3 linked regions of the Methylovirgula sp. 4M-Z18 genome follow. The protein of the gene in region 2 interacts with the protein of the main gene of each other region in a pairwise test. Links are inferred from orthologs where the notes say so. Each region holds a gene or a part of one and is shown on either strand. Other genes may lie near its edges.

The links.
Region 1: the proteins of V9T28_RS19530 (region 2) and dnaE interact in binary tests that used the Escherichia coli proteins (3 or more experiments, as listed by UniProt). The link is inferred for Methylovirgula sp. 4M-Z18 from one-to-one orthologs.
Region 3: the proteins of V9T28_RS19530 (region 2) and cyoB interact in binary tests that used the Escherichia coli proteins (3 or more experiments, as listed by UniProt). The link is inferred for Methylovirgula sp. 4M-Z18 from one-to-one orthologs.

The regions. Positions count from the first base shown.
Region 1 is NZ_CP149574.1:2,088,106-2,094,876, reverse strand. Bases 1,815-5,875 are described here. They hold dnaE (DNA polymerase III subunit alpha), read right to left. Parts: upstream 5,489-5,875; coding sequence 2,015-5,488; downstream 1,815-2,014. Other genes in these bases: V9T28_RS09690 (winged helix-turn-helix transcriptional regulator), read left to right, coding at 1,815-1,956. Outside these bases: rpsR (30S ribosomal protein S18), read right to left, coding at 1-81; rpsF (30S ribosomal protein S6), read right to left, coding at 81-536; V9T28_RS09695 (flavodoxin family protein), read right to left, coding at 848-1,423; more of V9T28_RS09690, read left to right, coding at 1,552-1,814; dihydroxyacetone kinase subunit DhaK, read left to right, coding at 6,100-6,771. UniProt on the Escherichia coli protein: DNA polymerase III is a complex, multichain enzyme responsible for most of the replicative synthesis in bacteria. This DNA polymerase also exhibits 3' to 5' exonuclease activity. The alpha chain is the DNA polymerase catalytic subunit.
Region 2 is NZ_CP149574.1:4,243,254-4,248,878, reverse strand. The notes cover bases 804-3,718. They hold V9T28_RS19530 (aminotransferase), read right to left. Parts: upstream 2,881-3,718; coding sequence 1,726-2,880; downstream 804-1,725. Other genes in these bases: V9T28_RS19525 (class I SAM-dependent methyltransferase), read left to right, coding at 3,090-3,718; V9T28_RS19535 (extracellular solute-binding protein), read right to left, coding at 804-1,690. In the rest of the region: V9T28_RS19540 (RidA family protein), read left to right, coding at 25-375; more of V9T28_RS19535, read right to left, coding at 506-803; more of V9T28_RS19525, read left to right, coding at 3,719-3,866; pyrF (orotidine-5'-phosphate decarboxylase), read left to right, coding at 4,014-4,733; V9T28_RS19515 (complex I NDUFA9 subunit family protein), read right to left, coding at 4,767-5,625. UniProt on the Escherichia coli protein: Shows aminotransferase activity with methionine and histidine as substrates, and to a lesser extent also with phenylalanine.
Region 3 is NZ_CP149574.1:3,764,620-3,770,325, forward strand. What follows is about bases 1,584-4,579. They hold cyoB (cytochrome o ubiquinol oxidase subunit I), read right to left. Parts: upstream 4,086-4,579; coding sequence 2,082-4,085; downstream 1,584-2,081. Other genes in these bases: cyoC (cytochrome o ubiquinol oxidase subunit III), read right to left, coding at 1,584-2,079; cyoA (ubiquinol oxidase subunit II), read right to left, coding at 4,098-4,579. Outside these bases: V9T28_RS17380 (response regulator transcription factor), read left to right, coding at 1-334; V9T28_RS17385 (SURF1 family protein), read right to left, coding at 378-1,097; cyoD (cytochrome o ubiquinol oxidase subunit IV), read right to left, coding at 1,094-1,456; more of cyoC, read right to left, coding at 1,453-1,583; more of cyoA, read right to left, coding at 4,580-5,273; V9T28_RS17410 (MFS transporter), read left to right, coding at 5,401-5,706. UniProt on the Escherichia coli protein: Cytochrome bo(3) ubiquinol oxidase is the terminal enzyme in the aerobic respiratory chain of E.coli that predominates when cells are grown at high aeration.

The sequences.
Region 1 (6,771 bases), 2.2 Mb from region 2 along the record:
AGCATTGGTGCCGGTGAAGGGGCAGCTCTTACGACGGCGGAAGAAGGGGCGGCGTGCGCCGCCGGCAGCGGTACCGGTCATTAGTTCTGCTCCTCAGCAAAGTCTTCACGGGGACGGCGCGGCGCGCGGTCGGAGCGATCAGGGCGGCCGAAACCGCCGGGACGGCGGTCAGAGCGCTCGGGACGGTCGCCGCGGTCGTCGCGGTCGGCATCGTCACGCTTGCGCATCATGGCCGACGGGCCCTCTTCCAGCGCCTCGACACGGATGGTCATGAAGCGCAGGACGTCTTCGTTGAGGCCCATCTGACGCTCCATTTCGGCGACGGCGGCTGCCGATGCGTCGATGTTGAAGAGCGAAAAATGCGCCTTGCGGTTCTTCTTGATGCGGAAAGCGAGCGACTTCACGCCCCAATACTCGACCTTGTCGATCTTGCCGCCTTTGGAGGTAATCACATTCTTGAACTGCTCGGTCAGCGCTTCCACCTGCTGGGAAGTCACATCCTGACGAGCAAGAAACACGTGCTCATAGAGCGCCATTGACTTGCCTTTCTCAATTGACGTTGCCTGACGCGGAGCCCTTCGAGCCTTCGGAAAAGGCGACAAAGAACAAAGGCGGAGACACGGGAGGTCGGGGACAATCCCCTACTCGCGGCATGCGCGAACCCTCCGTTCAGCCCCCGGCCAGGGCAACGAAGCGGTGCTTATAGCGCGATCGGCGCGCGATGCAAGGCTTTTTTGTTTTAAAAAGGAGTGCGGGCGGCTCGCCCGCACAAGGAAGGAGGCTTTGCTCTTCCACGCGCGGAACATGGCTCCGCGCCGTTTGCGACCGGGACGGTCGCGCCCCTGTTTTACTTTGCGAACCGTGCCGTGATCTCGGCGACGCGCGCGCCAAACAGCTTGGCGGTTTCGATATGGCCGGCGCCGGGGGCCTCTTCCGCCGAAGCGTCGGCCGGCGAGCGGGTCATGAGGCCGGAGAAGCTGCCGAGGTGGTTCACGTCCGCCTCGGTCGCTGCTTTCGTGCTCGCCGGCATCATGCCAGTGCCTACCCAGATGCCAGCATGCTGCTGGGCGAGATGGAAGAGATAATCGATCGTGCCGAGCTTATCGCCGCTCATGGAGGCGGAATTGGTGAAGCCTGCGAAGATCTTGTTTTTCCAGCCCTGCCCGAACCAAACCTTGGACGAGGCGTCGGCAAACTTCTTGAACTGCCACGACGGCCCGGCCATGTAGGTCGGGGACCCCAAAACGATCGCATTCGAGGTCGCGAGCGTTTCCCAGCCGCCCTCGGGCAGATTGCCTTCAGCATCGATGACGATCAACTGGACCTTGACCCCATCGACAGAGGCCGCTCCGGCCTCGACGGCGGCAGCAGCTTTTGCGGTGTGGCCATAACCGCTGTGGTAAACGATGCTCACGGATGTCATGCGATCCTCTTCAGTGTTTGCGCTAGTTTCCAAATGAAACCTGCTATACAATACATACTAGTGCCGCAGGACGACCAAGCTGTAAAGAGGGCACCACACGGTCTCTAAGTCACCAGGATGAAACCCGTATGAACGACGATTGGCCGCGGGACCCCAACCCCTTTTCCGCCGCATGTCCAAGCCGCATCATCTTCGACCACATCGCTGACAAATGGACGATGCTGACGCTTTGCACGCTCGCCATGAAGCCAATTCGATTCAATGAATTGAAGCGAGAGGTTGAAGGTATTTCTCAAAAGATGCTCAGCCAGACCCTCAAAAAATTGGAGCGGGACGGTCTGATCACCCGGCAAGCTTTCCCCACCGTTCCGGTCACGGTCGAATACGCGATTACTCCGCTCGGGCAAACGCTATCTTGCGTTGCTGCGAATATAGCAGCCTGGACGACCAACCACATTGCGGAGGTGCTTGCTGCGCAGGAGCGCTATGATCGGCAGAACCTTGACGGTCCTGCCTTTCAAGGCATAAAATAAATTTTATATCAGAATATTGCATCATATTTTTAACGTACTTTGTGAGCCTCACCGTACCCTATAGGTGCTCGACCGCGACAATTCCCGGCACGGCCTTGAGCGCTCCGGCGACCTGCGGCGAGACGACATATTTGCCCGGCAGCTTCACTTCGACCTCGTTCTTTTCCTTCTCCAGCATCAGAACCAGCGACACCTCCCCTTCGGCGCGGCCTTCGCGGGCTTTCAAACGCTCATGGATCGAAGCGATCGGGCCGCTGTCGCGGACGAAGATGCGCAAGCCTTTTTGGACGCGGCTTGCCGCCTGGTCGAGCGGTTCGGCGGCCGTGATGCGCGCCCGCACGTCCTCGCCTTCGACCCGCGCCTCGACCGTGATCAAAAGCGCCCGGCCTTTTTCAAGAAGGTCGCGATATTGGTTGAGCCCTTCCTGAAACAGGATCGCCTCATATTGTCCGGTCTGATCGGACAGATTGACGATTCCCATTTTCGAGCCTGATTTGGTGCGCCGCTCCTGCCGGTCGAGCACGGTGGCGGCGAGTTGCGCTACCCCTGCCCCGCGCGCCTTGACGTCCCGGGCAAAATTCGCCCAACGCGTCACGCGCAGGCGCGTCAGGACCGAGGCATAATCGTCCAGTGGATGGCCCGAGAGGAAGAAACCGATCGCGTCCAATTCGCGCGCCAATTTGTCCGCCGCTGGCCATGGGCTGACATGCGGCACAAGCAACGGCGCCTCCGCCTCCACCTCCCCGAACAGCGCCGACTGGCCGGCTTGCGCTTCCTCCTGGGTGAGATTGGCCAAGGACAGAATCGGTTCGACCGCCGCGAAGGCCCGAGCACGGTCCGATTCCAGGTCGTCGAAGGCGCCCGCCGCCGCAAGGCTCTCCAGAACCTTCTTGTTCACCTCGCGCGGGTTGATGCGGCGGGCGAAATCGCCCAGCGAGTCGAACGGCTGCGCGCCACGCGCACTCACCAGCGACCCCACCTGCCCTTCGCCGGCCCCTTTGACAGCTGACAGCGCATAGCGAATGTTCAAGGCGCCGTCGGCGCCTTGATGCACCTCGAAATCCACGCCCGATTTGTTGACGGACGGCGGCTCGACCTTGATGCCGAGCCGGCGCGCCTCGTTGCGGAATTCCGACAATTTGTCGGTGTTGGATTTATCGAGCGTCATCGACGCGGCCAGGAACTCGACCGGGTAATTGGCCTTGAACCATGCGGTTTGATAGGCAATCAGCGCATAGGCGGCCGCGTGGCTTTTGTTGAAGCCATAGTCGGCGAATTTCGCCAGGAGGTCGAAAATCTCGTCCGCCTTGGCCTTTTCCAAGCCACCCTTCATCGCGCCGTCGACGAAACGGGCGCGCTGGGCGTCCATTTCCGCCTTGATCTTCTTACCCATCGCGCGGCGCAGCATGTCCGCTTCGCCGAGCGAATAGCCGGACAGGATCTGCGCGATCTGCATCACCTGTTCCTGATAGATGATGACGCCGAACGTCTCCTTCAGCACCGGTTCGATTTTCGGGTGAATGTAATCCGGCGCCTGATCGCCGTGCTTAACCGCGCAATAGACCGGAATATTAGCCATCGGGCCTGGCCGGTAGAGCGCGACGAGCGCGATGAGGTCTTCCAGCCGGTCGGCCCGCATTTCGACAAGGGCCTTGCGCATGCCCGCCGATTCCACCTGGAACACACCGATCGTTTCGCCGCGCCCCAACATGTCGAAGGTTTTCTGGTCGTCGAGCGGCAGCGCCGTCAGATCGATATCGATGCCCCGCTTCTTCAAGAGTTGCACGGTGGTTGCGAGAGTCGTGAGCGTCTTGAGGCCGAGGAAGTCGAACTTCACCAGGCCTGCCGGCTCCACCCATTTCATATTGAACTGGGTCGCCGGCATGTCCGATTTCGGATCCTGATACAGCGGCACGATCTCATCGAGCGGCCGGTCGCCAATCACAATGCCCGCGGCATGGGTCGAGGCGTTGGAGTAAAGCCCTTCGAGCGTGCCGGCAATCGCCAGCATCTTGGCGACACGCGGCTCCTCGTCCGCCGCCTCGCGCAATTTGACTTCCGACTTGATCGCATCGGCCAGACTGATCGGATTCGCCGGATTCTGCGGCACGAGCTTGGCGAGTCGGTCGACTTGGCCCAGCGGCATCTCGAGCACGCGGCCGACGTTGCGCATGACGCCGCGCGCCAGGAACGAGCCGAAGGTGATGATCTGGGCGACGCGATCGCGACCATAGCGCTCGCGGACATAGGCGATCACCTCGTCGCGCCGATATTGGCAAAAATCGATGTCGAAGTCCGGCATCGAGATACGTTCGGGATTCAAGAAACGCTCGAACAGCAAGCCGAAGCGCATCGGATCGAGATCGGTGATCGTCAGCGCATAGGCGACGAGCGAGCCGGCGCCCGAACCGCGGCCCGGACCGACCGGGATGTCATGCGCCTTCGCCCATTTGATGAAGTCCGAGACGATAAGGAAATAACCCGGAAACTTCATGCGTATGATGACGTCGAGTTCGAAGGCCAGACGCTTTTCGTAATCCTCGACCGAAAAACCGGGCGCGGGCGGCGACGCGGCAAGGCGCTTCTTGAGACCCTTTTCCGCTTGGGCGCACAACTCGCCGACTTCATCGACCGGCGTTCCGTCCTCGCTGGTGAAGCGCGGCAGAATGGGCTTGCCGGTGCGCGGCCGGTAGGCGCAGCGCATGGCGATTTCAATCGTATTGGCGGTCGCTTCCGGGAGGTCGGCGAAAAGCTGGACCATCTCGGCGCGGCTCTTGAGCCGATGCTCCGGCGACAATTGCCGCCGGTTTGGATCGCCCACTACCGTGCCCTCGGCAATGCAGATCAGCGCGTCATGCGCTTCGTAGTCGGACGCCGCGGCGAAGAAGCTCTCGTTGGTCGCCACCAGCGGCAGGCCGTTGCCATAGGCAAAATCGAGGAGCTGGCCTTCGTTCAGCTTCTCGTTCTCAAGCCCGTGCCGCTGCAATTCGACGTAAAGTCGGTCGCCGAAAATCTCCTGCAGCTTTTGCAGCCGGGCGAGCGCCACTTCCGGCCGCTCGGCGGAAAGCGCCCGATCCAGCGGCCCGCCCGGCCCGCCGCTCAAGGCGATCAAGCCCGAAATGTCGTCGAGCCGGTCGAGCCGCACATGCGGCGTGTCGCCGGCGGACGGGTCGAGCCAGGCGCGCGACCCGATGCGCATGAGATTGGCATAGCCGGCAGCGGTCGCCGCCAGCAGCACCACCGATCCGCGCCCTGCATCGCCGCGCAGGAGGCGTGAGCCGAGCGCCTCCGCATCGCCGAATTCCAGCGTGAGCTGAATCCCCACGATCGGCTGAATGCCTTCCTTCGAGATCTTCTCGGAAAATTCCAGGCCGCCGAACAGATTGTTGGTGTCGGTAATCGCCAAGGCCGGCATCGCATCGGCTTTGGCGAATTTCGCCAGCTTGGCGATGGTCAACGCTCCCTCGCGCAGCGAGAAGGAGGAATGAACGTGCAAATGCACGAAACCGACGTCTTGCAAAATCCGACTCAAAGCGTGCGTTCCTTTATAGGGCTCCTTTGTGGCCCCCGGCGCGGCGCGCGTCGAGAGCGAGTTCACGCTAGACCAGGATAAGCCCCAGGATTCACATCGCCCCGAGGACCTTGGCCGCGCAGCCCACCATCGTGACGAAAGCGCCCAAAGCGCAGACTTCCGTGAGATCTTCCAGCAGTGAAAACAGCATCACGTCCTCCTGTATTTGGTACGATCTCAATATGTTCTATTTGTGTTCTTTTCTCAAGGAAGAACAAATCGGGGACGGTTTTCGTCGGTGATTTTGGTTGATGAATCCTAAACGGGAAGTCTGCCGTGCTCTTCCGCGCTTGCGGAAAATGTTCGCCGCCGTCACCGGTCACCAGTCTGCAAAGCAGCTTTGGCAGCGCTGAAAACTTTTGATCTGCATGCCGCATTTGCAGGCCAGTTCTATACCAATCGCAGAGCGTTCGCCGAATAAGTCCTTTTCACCGAGCCGCTCTGTGCTAGGCTCTTTGCACGGACGCAAGAAGGGGCGGGACAACCGCTTGCACATACGCTGACGGCGGCGGCCGCAAACCTGACTTCATAACGAGCAGGCGAAACCCTGACTGATCGAGGGGAGGAAATCCATGAAGAAGTTGATCAACGATCCCAATCAAGTTGTCGACGAAGCGTTGGATGGCATGGCTGCGGCCCATGCCGATTTGATCACCGTGCATCGCAACCCCAATTTCATCACGCGCAAGGCTGCGGTGAAATCCGGCAAGGTCGCGCTCATTTCCGGCGGCGGCTCGGGGCATGAGCCCATGCACGGCGGTTTCGTTGGGCTTGGCATGCTGGATGCGGCCTGCCCCGGCGCGGTATTCACGTCGCCGACTCCCGATCAAATGTATGAGGCCACCAAAGCGATCAATCACGGCGGCGGCGCGGTGCATATCGTGAAAAATTACACCGGCGACGTCCTGAATTTCGAAATGGCGGCCGATCTTGCGAAAGCCGATGGGATCGAGGTCGAAAGCGTCATCATCGACGACGACGTGGCGGTGAAGGATTCGACCTGGACGGCGGGGCGGCGCGGCGTCGGCACCACGGTTCTTGCCGAGAAGATTTGTGGCGGCGCGGCGGAGGCCGGCGCCTCGCTCGCGCAAGTCGCCGACCTGTGCCGCAAGGTCAATGCCAATGGCCGCTCCATGGGCATGGCGCTGAGCGCCTGCACGGTGCCGCATGCCGGCAAACCCTCGTTCACTTTGGCCGAAGACGAAATGGAAATCGGCATCGGCATTCACGGCGAGCCGGGCCGC
Region 2 (5,625 bases):
ATTCTTCCCATGAAAGAGACGAGCATGACGATCAAGCGCATCGGCACCGGCCCCCGCATGAGCAAGGCGGTGGTGCATGGCAATACGGTCTACCTCGCCGGCCAGGTCGCCGATACGACCGCCGGCCAGGGCGTGATGCAGCAGACGACAGAGATCTTGGGCATCATCGACGCGCTCCTGAAGGAGGCCGGCACCGATAAGACCAAGCTCCTGTCGGCCAACATCTGGCTCGCCGACATGAAGACGTTTCCCGAGCTGAACGCGGTGTGGGATTCGTGGGTCTCGCCGGGCAACACGCCCGCACGCGCCACGGTCGAGGCCAAGCTCGCGGCGCCGCAATATACGGTCGAGATCGCGGTGATCGCGGCGCTCTAAGAGCATTTTCCAGAAAAGCTGTTCGACTTTTCGGTTAAGAAAATGCGACAAAGATAAAAGCTTAGAGTGATTTTCCATTCTTTCAGAATCGGAAAATCACTCTAAGCGACGGGCGCAGCTGCGACACCAGTCAATGCTGCGTCTTATCCGGCTTGCGTAAGACTTTCTGGCCGGCGGGCGTTGCTGCGGGCACGCCCACCTTCATCTTCGCCCATTCATGCGCAAGATAATCCTGCGCTGCAGGCTCGATGACCGGCATCAGCGGCAATTTGCGCAAGACCTCGGCGGATGGCGTAAGGCTTGCGTCGTTGCTGCCCTGCGCGGCAACAAGCGCGCTCGCAAGGCCGCTGGCGGCGCTGTTTTTCGCCGCGACATCGCCTCTCAGCAAAAAGTTCAGCAGCGCATAGGCTTCGGCGCGGTGCGGTGCGCTCCGCGCGATCGCGAGGCTGTCGATCGAGACGGGTGCAGTGCCGGGCGGGATGAGAAACCGGATATGCTCGTCCGCGCCGGCTTCCGCCTCATGGGCGCGCGCGAGCGCCACATCCGTGCCGTTGGCGAGCGCCAGGCACACGTCGCCATTGGCGAGATTGACGGCAAGATCGGATGACGACACATATTTGGCCAGGCTGCGCACATGGTGCAACTCGGGCATGAGCCGCGTCACATTCGCCAATGTGCCGGCCGTCGCGGCGCCCTTTTGGTTCAACAGCAACACGCTCATCACCTCGTCCGGCGCATCGGGAATTTGTATGCCGCAGCCGATGTAGCGGCCCACGAGATCGAACCGGGTCAATGCGTCGAACGAGATCGGTGCGGGCGCGCGCAGGCCTTTCGCGTCGGCATCGTCGCGGTAGGCGAGGCCGGTGACGAACCATTGGTAGGGTAGCCCATATTGATGGCCGGGGTCGATGCCGGCGAGCTTCTGTGCAAGCTCGGGCAGCGCGGCATTTGTCGCGGTGATCTCGCCGGATGCGAGCGGCTGCAATTGCTTCGAGCTCAAGGCATGGGCGAGTTGCGGCGCACCGAGCACGATGACGTCGTAAGTCGCATCCTTCGCGAGCAGGGTGTCGAGCGCTTCGCCGGAGGAATAGGTATCGTACACCGGCTGGATTTGCGTCTCGCGCTCGAAACGCGCGAGCATGGCGGGATCGAAATAGTCCGCCCAGGCGAGGATATGCACGGTGCGGCGCGGCAGCAGCGTCGGCTTGGGCGCGAAGTCCTGCGCCGATGCGAGAAGCGGAGCCGAGGCAAGTATCGCCGCGCCGATGTTGCGGAAAGCCCTGCGCCACAGCGCGAAGCCGCGGCGCGGCAGCATTCGCGTCTCCGCGTGCGTGCCGTTCGCCGCTTGTCTCATGCGGCGTCGCGCGTCACGCGCTGCAATTTCTCGAGTGCCGCATCGAGCGTCGCATCCTTCTTGGCAAAGCAGAAGCGTACGATATGGCGTACCGCATCCTGCGCATAGAAGGCCGAGACGGGAATAGCCACGACGCCAAACTGGCGCGCCAACGTTTCGCAAAACGCGACGTCATCATTGTGTCCGAGCGGCGCGATGTCGACCGTGACGAAATAGGTGCCTTCGCTCGGCAGAACGGTGAAACCATTGGTGCGCAGGCCTTCCGTCAATCGGTCGCGGCTGCGCGCGAAGTCGCGACGCATGTCGGTGAAATAGCTCGTCTCTTTGCCAAGCCCGTAAGCGACCGCGCTTTGCAGATTCGGTGGCGTGGTGAAGGTGAGGAATTGATGCGCCTTGCCCAGCGCCCGCATCAGCGCCGGACAGGCTGCAACGAGGCCGACCTTCCATCCCGTCAGCGAGAAGATCTTGCCGGCCGAGCCGATCTTGACGGTGCGCTCGCGCATGCCGGGCTGCGCCATCATCGTACGATGGCTGCGGCCGTCGAACACCAGATGCTCCCACACTTCGTCGCAGATCGCGACGGCATCATATTGCACGCAGAATTTGGCGAGCAGCGCGAGATCGGCCTCATCGTAAACGACGCCGCACGGGTTGAGCGGCGTGTTGAAGACCACTGCCTTGGTGCGCGGCGAGAATGCGGCGGCAAGATCTTCTTCCGTGAAGCGCCAGCGCGGCGGCTGCAAAGTCACGAATTTCGCCGTGCCGCCGGCGAGTTGCACCAGCGGCAGATAGGCATCATACATGGGTTGGAACAGCACCACTTCGTCGCCGGGTTTCAGTAACGCGAGGAGGGCGCCGGCCAGCGCTTCGGTCGCGCCCGAAGTCACCATCACTTCCGTGTCGGGATTAAGATCGAGCCCCTGGAATCTTTTGTAATGCGCCGCGATCGCCTGGCGCAGCTCCGGGATGCCCATCATCGGCGGATATTGATTGTAGCCGTGCAGAGTTGCCTCTGCTGCCTTTTGCCGCACGTCTTCCGGGCCCGGATCATCGGGAAAGCCTTGGCCCAGATTGATCGCGCCGGTTTCACGCGCGATCCGCGACATGGCTTCGAAAATCGTGACGGGCAAATCGGCAAAGACTGGATTCATCGATGGAGTCCGCGTGTGCAAAGAGGAACATTTCTTACATCAGTTTAGGGCCAGGACTCAAATTGGAGGGGATGCATCAAAGAATGCCCAACGTCGGCAATCGAAGTTGCGGGCGCGGTGAAATGGGCAACCACGACCGAGCAGGACTTAATTTTTGCCACATCCCTTTCTTTGCGCTAAGCTTGTCACATTCTTGTTAAGGAGTCCGCGTGCCGTTGCGTTTTGACTCGTCTCAGTCGCAACCTTTGTCCCGTCGTCAAAAGGGCAAGGAATGGGTTGCAAAATGGGCCGACGAGGCCCGCTTCATCCGCACATTGCTGGAAAATCCGCGCCTGACCGGCGCGGTGTCGCCCTCGAGCGCGGTCTTGGCCGACGCTATCGCCGCGCGGGTGGATCCGGCGCTGGCGGGCCCCATCATCGAGCTTGGTCCCGGTACGGGCCCGATCACCGAGGCGTTGCTGCGGCGCGGTATTGCGCCGGAGCGGCTCATTCTCGTCGAATATGACGCGACCTTTTGCGAGCTTTTGCGAACGCGCTTTCCGCAGGCGCAAGTGATCCGCGGCGATGCCTATAATCTCGCCCAAACCCTCGACGGCCTTGTCGACGCGCCGGCCGCCGCCGTCGTGTCGGGCCTGCCGCTGCTCAACACGCCGGAGCGGGCGCGCCTGGCGCTGCTTGCCGACGCTTTCGCGTTGATGCAGGCGGATGGCGCGTTCGTGCAATTCACCTATGGCCTGCATTCGCCGATGCCGCGCCGCTTCAACGGCCGCCCCGTCACCGGCATGCTGGCGGAGGGGTCGAAGCCGGTGTGGATGAACCTGCCGCCGGCGCGGGTCTGGACCTATCGCCAGGGCGACGGGCCGCTCGGTTTCGCGAACGACGACGAAACGCCGCTGGTGGACAGGCTGCGCGGCCATCGCGAGCGCCTGCGCGCCGAATGGCATGAATGCACGCAAAAGTTGCGGGAGCGGCGCATCAGGCGGTGACAAATCCGCCGCCAGCATTTAGGGAAAGCGGGATTTCATCTGTCAGAAGCTGCGCGGTTCGTGCGCCACCGGCGGTTCACGCGAGATGCGTCACGTGCCGCCGGGTTTTATTGCAGCCGCCTTCTGCCTTCGTTCCGGGAGACCGCCATGCTCGCTGAAACCGCCCTCGCCAATCTGCCGCGCGACCGCATGATCGTGGCGCTCGATTTTTCGAGCGTGGGCCAGGCCGAGAAGATGGTCGAGACGCTGGGCGACAGCGTGGTGTTCTACAAGATCGGCCTCGAACTCGCCTATGGCGGCGGGCTTGGCCTCGCCGAGCGGCTGATCGCGGCCGGCAAGCAGGTGTTTCTCGACCTGAAATTGCACGACATTCCCAATACGGTGGAGCGGGCCGCTGCCCAGGTCGGACAGATCGGCGCGTCGCTTCTCACCGTGCACGCCTATCCGCAGACGATGCGGGCGGCGCGCAAGGCGCTTCTCGGCTCGAACACCAAGATCCTCGCCGTGACGGTCATGACCTCCTATGACGACGCGGACTTGAGCGAAGCGGGTTATGCCCTCGGCGTCAGTGATCTCGTCGCGCGCCGGGCGCTCCAGGCGCGCGAGATCGGCATCGAAGGGCTCATTCTCTCCGCCGAGGAAGTGGCGGCGATGCGCGCCCTCGTCGGGCCGGAGATGCTGCTGGTTACGCCAGGGATCCGGCCGGCCGGCGATGCGGTCGGTGATCAAAAGCGGGTCGTGACTCCAGCGGCTGCCATTCGCGCCGGCGCCGACCATCTGGTCATCGGCCGCCCGGTGACGCAAAGCGCCGACCCATGGCGCGCCGCCCAGGCGATCACCGAGGAGATCGCCGGCGCGCTGCGTTGAGCTGGGACGGAGAGGCGGCCGTCGGGCCGCCGCTTACGCGATCCTGGTGTGATCGAATTGTCCGGTCTTGCGGAAGCGGACGAGGTAGGACGGCACGATCGATTCGATCGACGATGGTTGCAGGCTCAGGCCCTCGAGGGTGCGGCCTTCCGCCGCCGCTGTCGCCGACACGAGATTGTCGCGCTGCAGCATCTTTACCTGATCGCCGGTGACATAGAACGTATCGGGCAGCAGGCCGAGCGAGGCCGTTTTGCCGATTTCGGTCACGCGCGCGAGGAGGCTGGCGGCAGTGGGCGACAGGGGCAGGAGCACCCGCTTGCGGCCGGTGGCCGCGCAAACGAATTCCACGATCTCGCGGCCGGTCTTCACTTCCGGCCCGCCGAGTTCGTAGGTCACGCCGGTTTTCGCCTCGCCGCTGACCGCCTTGGCGATCGCTTCGGCGACATCGCCGGCAAAGACCGGCTGAGAGCGGCTCTCGGCGCCGATAAGGGGCAGCACCGGCATCAATCGCGCCATGGCGGCATGGCGATTGAAGAACGTGTCCTCGGGGCCGAAAATGAAGCTCGGGCGGACGATCGTCGCCTGCGGCACGGCTTCCTTGACGGCCTCTTCGCCGCGCGCCTTGCTGGCGGCGTAAGCGGAGTCGGAGGCGGCATCGGCACCCAAGGCCGACATATGGACGAAATGGCTGATCCCGGCCGCCGCGACGGCGCGCGCCACGGCGCGGGCGCCGAAGACGTGCACGGCCTCGAAATTCTGTCGCCCGCGCGAAGCCCCGATGCCGACGAGATTGATGGCCGCATCGGCGCCCTGCAGGGCCGCCGCCACCGATGCCGGATAACGCAAATTGGATTGGACCGCCTGGATCTGGCCGACCCGGCCGATCGGCTGC
Region 3 (5,706 bases), 480 kb from region 2 along the record:
CAAGCTGTTGCATGAGCATGATCCAGCGATCAGAACCGTCGTGCTCACCGGATTTGCCAGCATCGCCACCGCCGTCGAAGCGATCAAGCTGGGGGCATGCCATTATCTGCCCAAGCCCGCCAACGCCGAGGAAATCGAGGCAGCGTTCGCGCGCACGGATGGCGACACATCCGTATCGCCGACCAGCACGCCCACCACGATCAAAACGCTCGAATGGGAGCGCATTCACGAGACCCTGGTCGCGACCGATTTCAATATTTCGGAAACGGCGCGCCGCCTCGGCATGCATCGGCGCACGCTGGCCCGCAAATTGGAAAAGCGGCCGGTGCGCTGAGACACGCGAATTTCACGTGCGTCCGAGCCAAGGGGCGCTGATATTACGCTTTATTCCGCATGACTTTTACCCACGCCGCGGCGGCCATGGCCGCAAGCGCAAACCACGTGATCACATAGACGAGATGATTGTTGGGAAGGTTGACCACGGTCAAACCGCCGAACGGTTGGCCGGGCCCGCTCAGCGCGGTATCGGCGTCGACGAAATAGGGCGCCGCATCCGGCACATTCATCACTTTAGCGATCGCGGCAACGTCGCGCGAATACCACCGGCCGGCATCGGGATCGTTCTTGCGCAGGAAACCGCCTCCCGGCTCCGTCATGCGCAAAAGACCCGTCACGGTCGCGTCAGTGGGCGGCGGCGCAACGCGGTCCTTGTCATCCTGCGCCACAAAGCCGCGGTTGATCAGAATGGTGAAACCGCGCGCGGCGTGCAGCGGTGACATCACCCAATATCCCGGCCCGAGTTCCGTCACCGCTTGGACGAGCACGGGGGGCGTGCCGAGAAAAGCGCCTTCGATCCGCACATGCCTGTAAGCGTCATGCTCCGCGCTCAGTTGCGGCCAGCTTTGAGGTCCGGGCGCGTCGGTCGCACTTGCGTGGATGCGGCTGTCGATCGCCGCGATCAAATCGAGCTTCCACGCCCGGCGCTGAATTTGCCATATGCCGAGAGACGTGAAAACGACGAAGGCGATCACGCAGAGAGCAGAGAAAGCGATGCGCGAAGATTGCTTCGATCGCGCATCGTCTCCAATTTGCGTCACGGCATCTGCCGTATTTCTTGTGCGGAGGCCGGCATCATATTGCGGGTCATATTATACATGACCCAGATCGAGCCACTGAGAGTGATCACCACCAGGAGAATGGTGAACATGGCCGACATCATCGTCCAGCCGCCTTCCGCCTTGCCATTCATATGCAGGAAGAAAATCATATGGACGATCATCTGCGTGACCGCGCAGGCGAGAACGGCGACCGTCGTCAATGCGTTGCTGTCGAAGACATGCGCCATCACCAGCCAGAACGGAATCGCGGTCAGAACAACCGAGAGACCGAAGCCGATCAGATAGGATTTCAGCGTGCCATGCGCATGGCCATCGTCGTGATGCACATCGGCGCTCATCGCAAAATCCCCATCAGATAGACGAAAGTGAAAACGCCGATCCAAACGACGTCGAGAAAGTGCCAGAACAGGCTGAGGCACATCAGCCGGCGCCTGTTGGCGACGATCAGGCCATGTTTGCCGACCTGCACCATCAGTGTGGTCAGCCAAATGAGGCCGCAGGTCACGTGAAAGCCGTGCGTACCGACCAGCGTGAAAAAGGAGGACAGAAACGCGCTGCGCTGCGGCGTCGCGCCCTCGCTGATCATATGCGCGAATTCGCGCAATTCGATGGTGAGGAACGCGAGGCCGAACAGGCCCGTGACCAAGAGCCAGAATTGCGTCGCCCGCACCTTGTTTTCCACCATCGTCAGCATGGCGAAGCCATAGGTGATCGAGGACATGAGCAGCATCGTGGTATTGAGCGCAACCGTCGGCAGATCGAACAAAGTCTTCGGCGACGGCCCTGCGGCGTAATTGCCGCCAAGCACGCCATAGGTCGCAAACAGGATCGCGAAGATGAGGCAGTCGCTCATGATATAGATCCAAAAGCCCAGCATCGTGCTGTGGCCTTCGGCATGATCGTGTTCGTCGACGACGTAAAAGGCGGGCGCTTTTGCGGGGGCGATTGCAACGTCAGACATGGTCACTCTCCCGCCGCAAGCGCTTGCGTACGCGCATTTTCCGTCGCGATCACCTCCTCGACCGGAATATGGAAGTCGCGGTTGTAATTGAACGTGTGGCCGATCGCGACGACGAGCACGCCGATGATGCTCAACGCCGCAAGCCACCAGATATACCAGATCATGGCAAAGCCGAAGGCCCCGCTCAAGCCGGCAAGAATGACGCCGGTTCCGGTATTCTTCGGCATATGGATCGGCTTGAAGCCGGACAGCGGCCGCACATAGCCGTGCGCTTTCATATCGGCCCAGGCATCGAGGTCATGGACGATAGGCGTGAACGCGAAATTGTATTCCGGCGGCGGCGAGGATGTCGACCATTCGAGTGTGCGGCCGTTCCACGGGTCGCCCGTCGTATCGCGCAACGCCTCGCGCTTCATGAAGCTGACGAAGAACTGCATCAGCGTGCAGGCGATGCCAAGCGCGATCAAAGCCGCGCCGAAGGCGGCGACGACGAACCAGATCTGCAAGCTCGGGTCGTCGAAATGGCGCAGACGCCTTGTCACGCCCATGAGGCCGAGCACATAGAGCGGCATGAAGGCGAAATAGAAGCCGACAACCCAGAACCAGAAGGACAACTTGCCCCAGAACGGATCGAGCTTGAAGCCGAAGGCCTTGGGAAACCAGAAATTGATCCCGGCGAAAAGGCCGAAGAGCACGCCGCCGATAATCACATTGTGGAAATGGGCGATCAGGAAGAGGCTGTTGTGCAGCACGAAATCCGCCGGCGGCACCGCCAGCATCACGCCTGTCATGCCGCCGATGACGAAGGTCAGCATGAAGGCGATGGTCCACATCATCGGCAATTCGAAGCGGATACGGCCGCGATACATGGTGAACAGCCAGTTGAAGATCTTCGCGCCGGTCGGAATCGAAATCACCATTGTGGTGATGCCGAAGAAAGAATTGACGCTGGCGCCCGAGCCCATGGTGAAAAAGTGATGCAGCCACACGATGTAGGACAGGATGGTGATCACCATCGTGGCGTAGACCATCGACGTGTAGCCGAACAGCCTTTTGCCCGAAAATGTCGACGTGACTTCCGAGAAAATGCCGAACACCGGCAAGACGAGAATGTAGACCTCGGGATGGCCCCAAATCCAGATGATGTTGACATACATCATCGGATTGCCGCCAAAATCATTGGTGAAGAAATTGGTGCCGACGTAGCGGTCGAGCGCAAGAAGCGTCAGAACTGCGGTCAGAACCGGAAACGCGGCGACGATGAGAATGTTGGTGCAGAGTGCGGTCCAGGTGAACACCGGCATGCGCATCATCGTCATGCCGGGGGCGCGCAATTTAACGATCGTCGCGACCAGATTGACGCCGGAGAGCAACGTTCCGACGCCGGCGACCTGCAACGACCAAATGTAATAGTCGACGCCGGAGTCGGGGCTATAGGCGAGGCCCGATAAAGGCGGATAGGCGAGCCAGCCGGTGCGCGCAAACTCGCCGATGAAGAGCGACATCATCACGAGCACCGCTCCGGCAACCGTCATCCAGAAGCTGAAATTGTTGAGGAACGGGAACGAAACGTCGCGCGCGCCGATCTGCAGCGGCACGACATAGTTCATCATGCCGGTGACCAGCGGCATGGCCACGAAGAAGATCATGATGACGCCATGTGCGGAGAAGACCTGGTCATAATGGTGCGCCGGCAAGAAGCCTTGGTTGTCACCAAAGGAAACCGCCTGCTGCGCGCGCATCATGATCGCGTCGGCAAAGCCGCGCAGCAGCATGATGAGCCCGAGGATCACATACATGACGCCGATGCGCTTGTGATCGACCGTCGTGAACCATTCGCGCCACAGATAGCCCCACAGGCGAAAATAGGTGATGGCCCCGAGCACCGCGATGCCGCCGATCGCCACCCCGGCGAACGTGGCGACCAGGATGGGCTCCTGATAGGGAATGGCATCCAGAGTTAACCGGCCAAAAATAGGACTCACCGCCACGGGATCAGCAGACATCGCAACAACCAATTAAAGAGGAGACAAGGAGGAGGTGGGCTCGGGCGAAGTTCCGGGCGCGGGCAAGCCGGCACCGCGCAACGGCGACATGTCCCTGAGCTGCAGCGTATCCTGGTTCCAGAAACTCAACTCACTATTCTTGGGCCGCTCGCAGAGCGAAGCCACATAGGACGGCTCAGGCCCGAACACACTGCCGCGGCGGGCAAACTTGTCGTAGGTGAGCGGCACCAGATTGTTGACGCCTTCGAGCCCGAGGCCCCCTTTGGCATCAATTCGCATCATCTCGTCCTGGCACATCTTGCCGGTGTCGACGCAAAGATTCACGATCGCATGATAGAGATCGGGGGCGACCGAGCCGTAATAGCTCACGGGCACGTTCTCGCTGGGCTTTTCGAGCTGCTTATAGGCATCGCGATCAAGCGTATTGCCGGCGCTCTTCAGCTTCTGCGTCCATTGATCGAAATCGCTCGCGCTCTGGCCATGGAAGCGGAATTGCATCCCGGAAAAGCCCGCGCCCGAATAATTCGCCGAAAAGCCGTCGTAATTGCCGGGCGCATTGATCACCGCGTGCAATTGCGTGACCATGCCGGGCATCGCGTAGATCTGCCCGGCGAGCGCGGGAATATAGAAGGAATTCATCACCGAGGACGAGGTGATATTGAAATCGATCGGCCGGTCGACCGGCGCGGCAAGCTCGTTGACCGAGGCGACGCCATATTGCGGATAGATGAACAGCCATTTCCAATCGAGCGCCACGACCTCGACCTGCAACGGCGGCTTGCTACTGAAGACCGGCTGGTCCGGCGCGATCCGCGCAATCTGGCGATAAGGGTCAAGAATATGCGTGCCCATCCACGTGATTGCGCCGAGCCAGATGATGACGAGTAGCGGACCGGCCCAGACGACGAGTTCGAGCTGGGTCGAATGATCCCAATCCGGCTCGTAACGCGCGTTCTTATTCGATTCCCGATACTTCCAAGCAAAGAAGACGGTCAGCACCATGACGGGAATGATGACCAGCAACATCAAACCGGTCGACTCGATCAGCAGGTCGCGCTGTTGCGCCGCGACATCGCCCGACGGCTTCAAAACGACTGTGTTGCAGCCCGCGAGCAAAGGCAGCAGCGGAGCGAGAGCCAGGAGACGCCAAGGCGTCCGGCGCACAAAGGAGAGTGATCGTGTTCCCATCATGCCAGAATACTTTTGCCTCCCTACCCGCGACATTGGACATTTTGTCCAATGACATAAAGTAGACAAAGAGGGCAAAAGGCGTCTTAATTGATTGTCTGGACCCGGTCTGGAGCGCGCCCCGAACATGACCCCCTCAACGCCAGTGACCCTGCACGAAGACGTACACCAAAAGCGGTCGCACCGCCACACGGTTACACCGGGAGAAATTGCGATCGGTGTGATCATTGGTCGCACGTCGGAATATTTCGACTTTTTTGTCTATGCTATTGCCTCGGTTCTGGTGTTCCCAAAACTGATTTTCACCAATCTCGATGCGTTGCACGGAACGATCTATTCCTTCGCGATTTTCGCGCTCGCCTTCATCGCACGCCCGTTCGGGTCGATCATCTTCACCGCAATCGATCGCCAATTCGGCCGCACGTCCAAACTG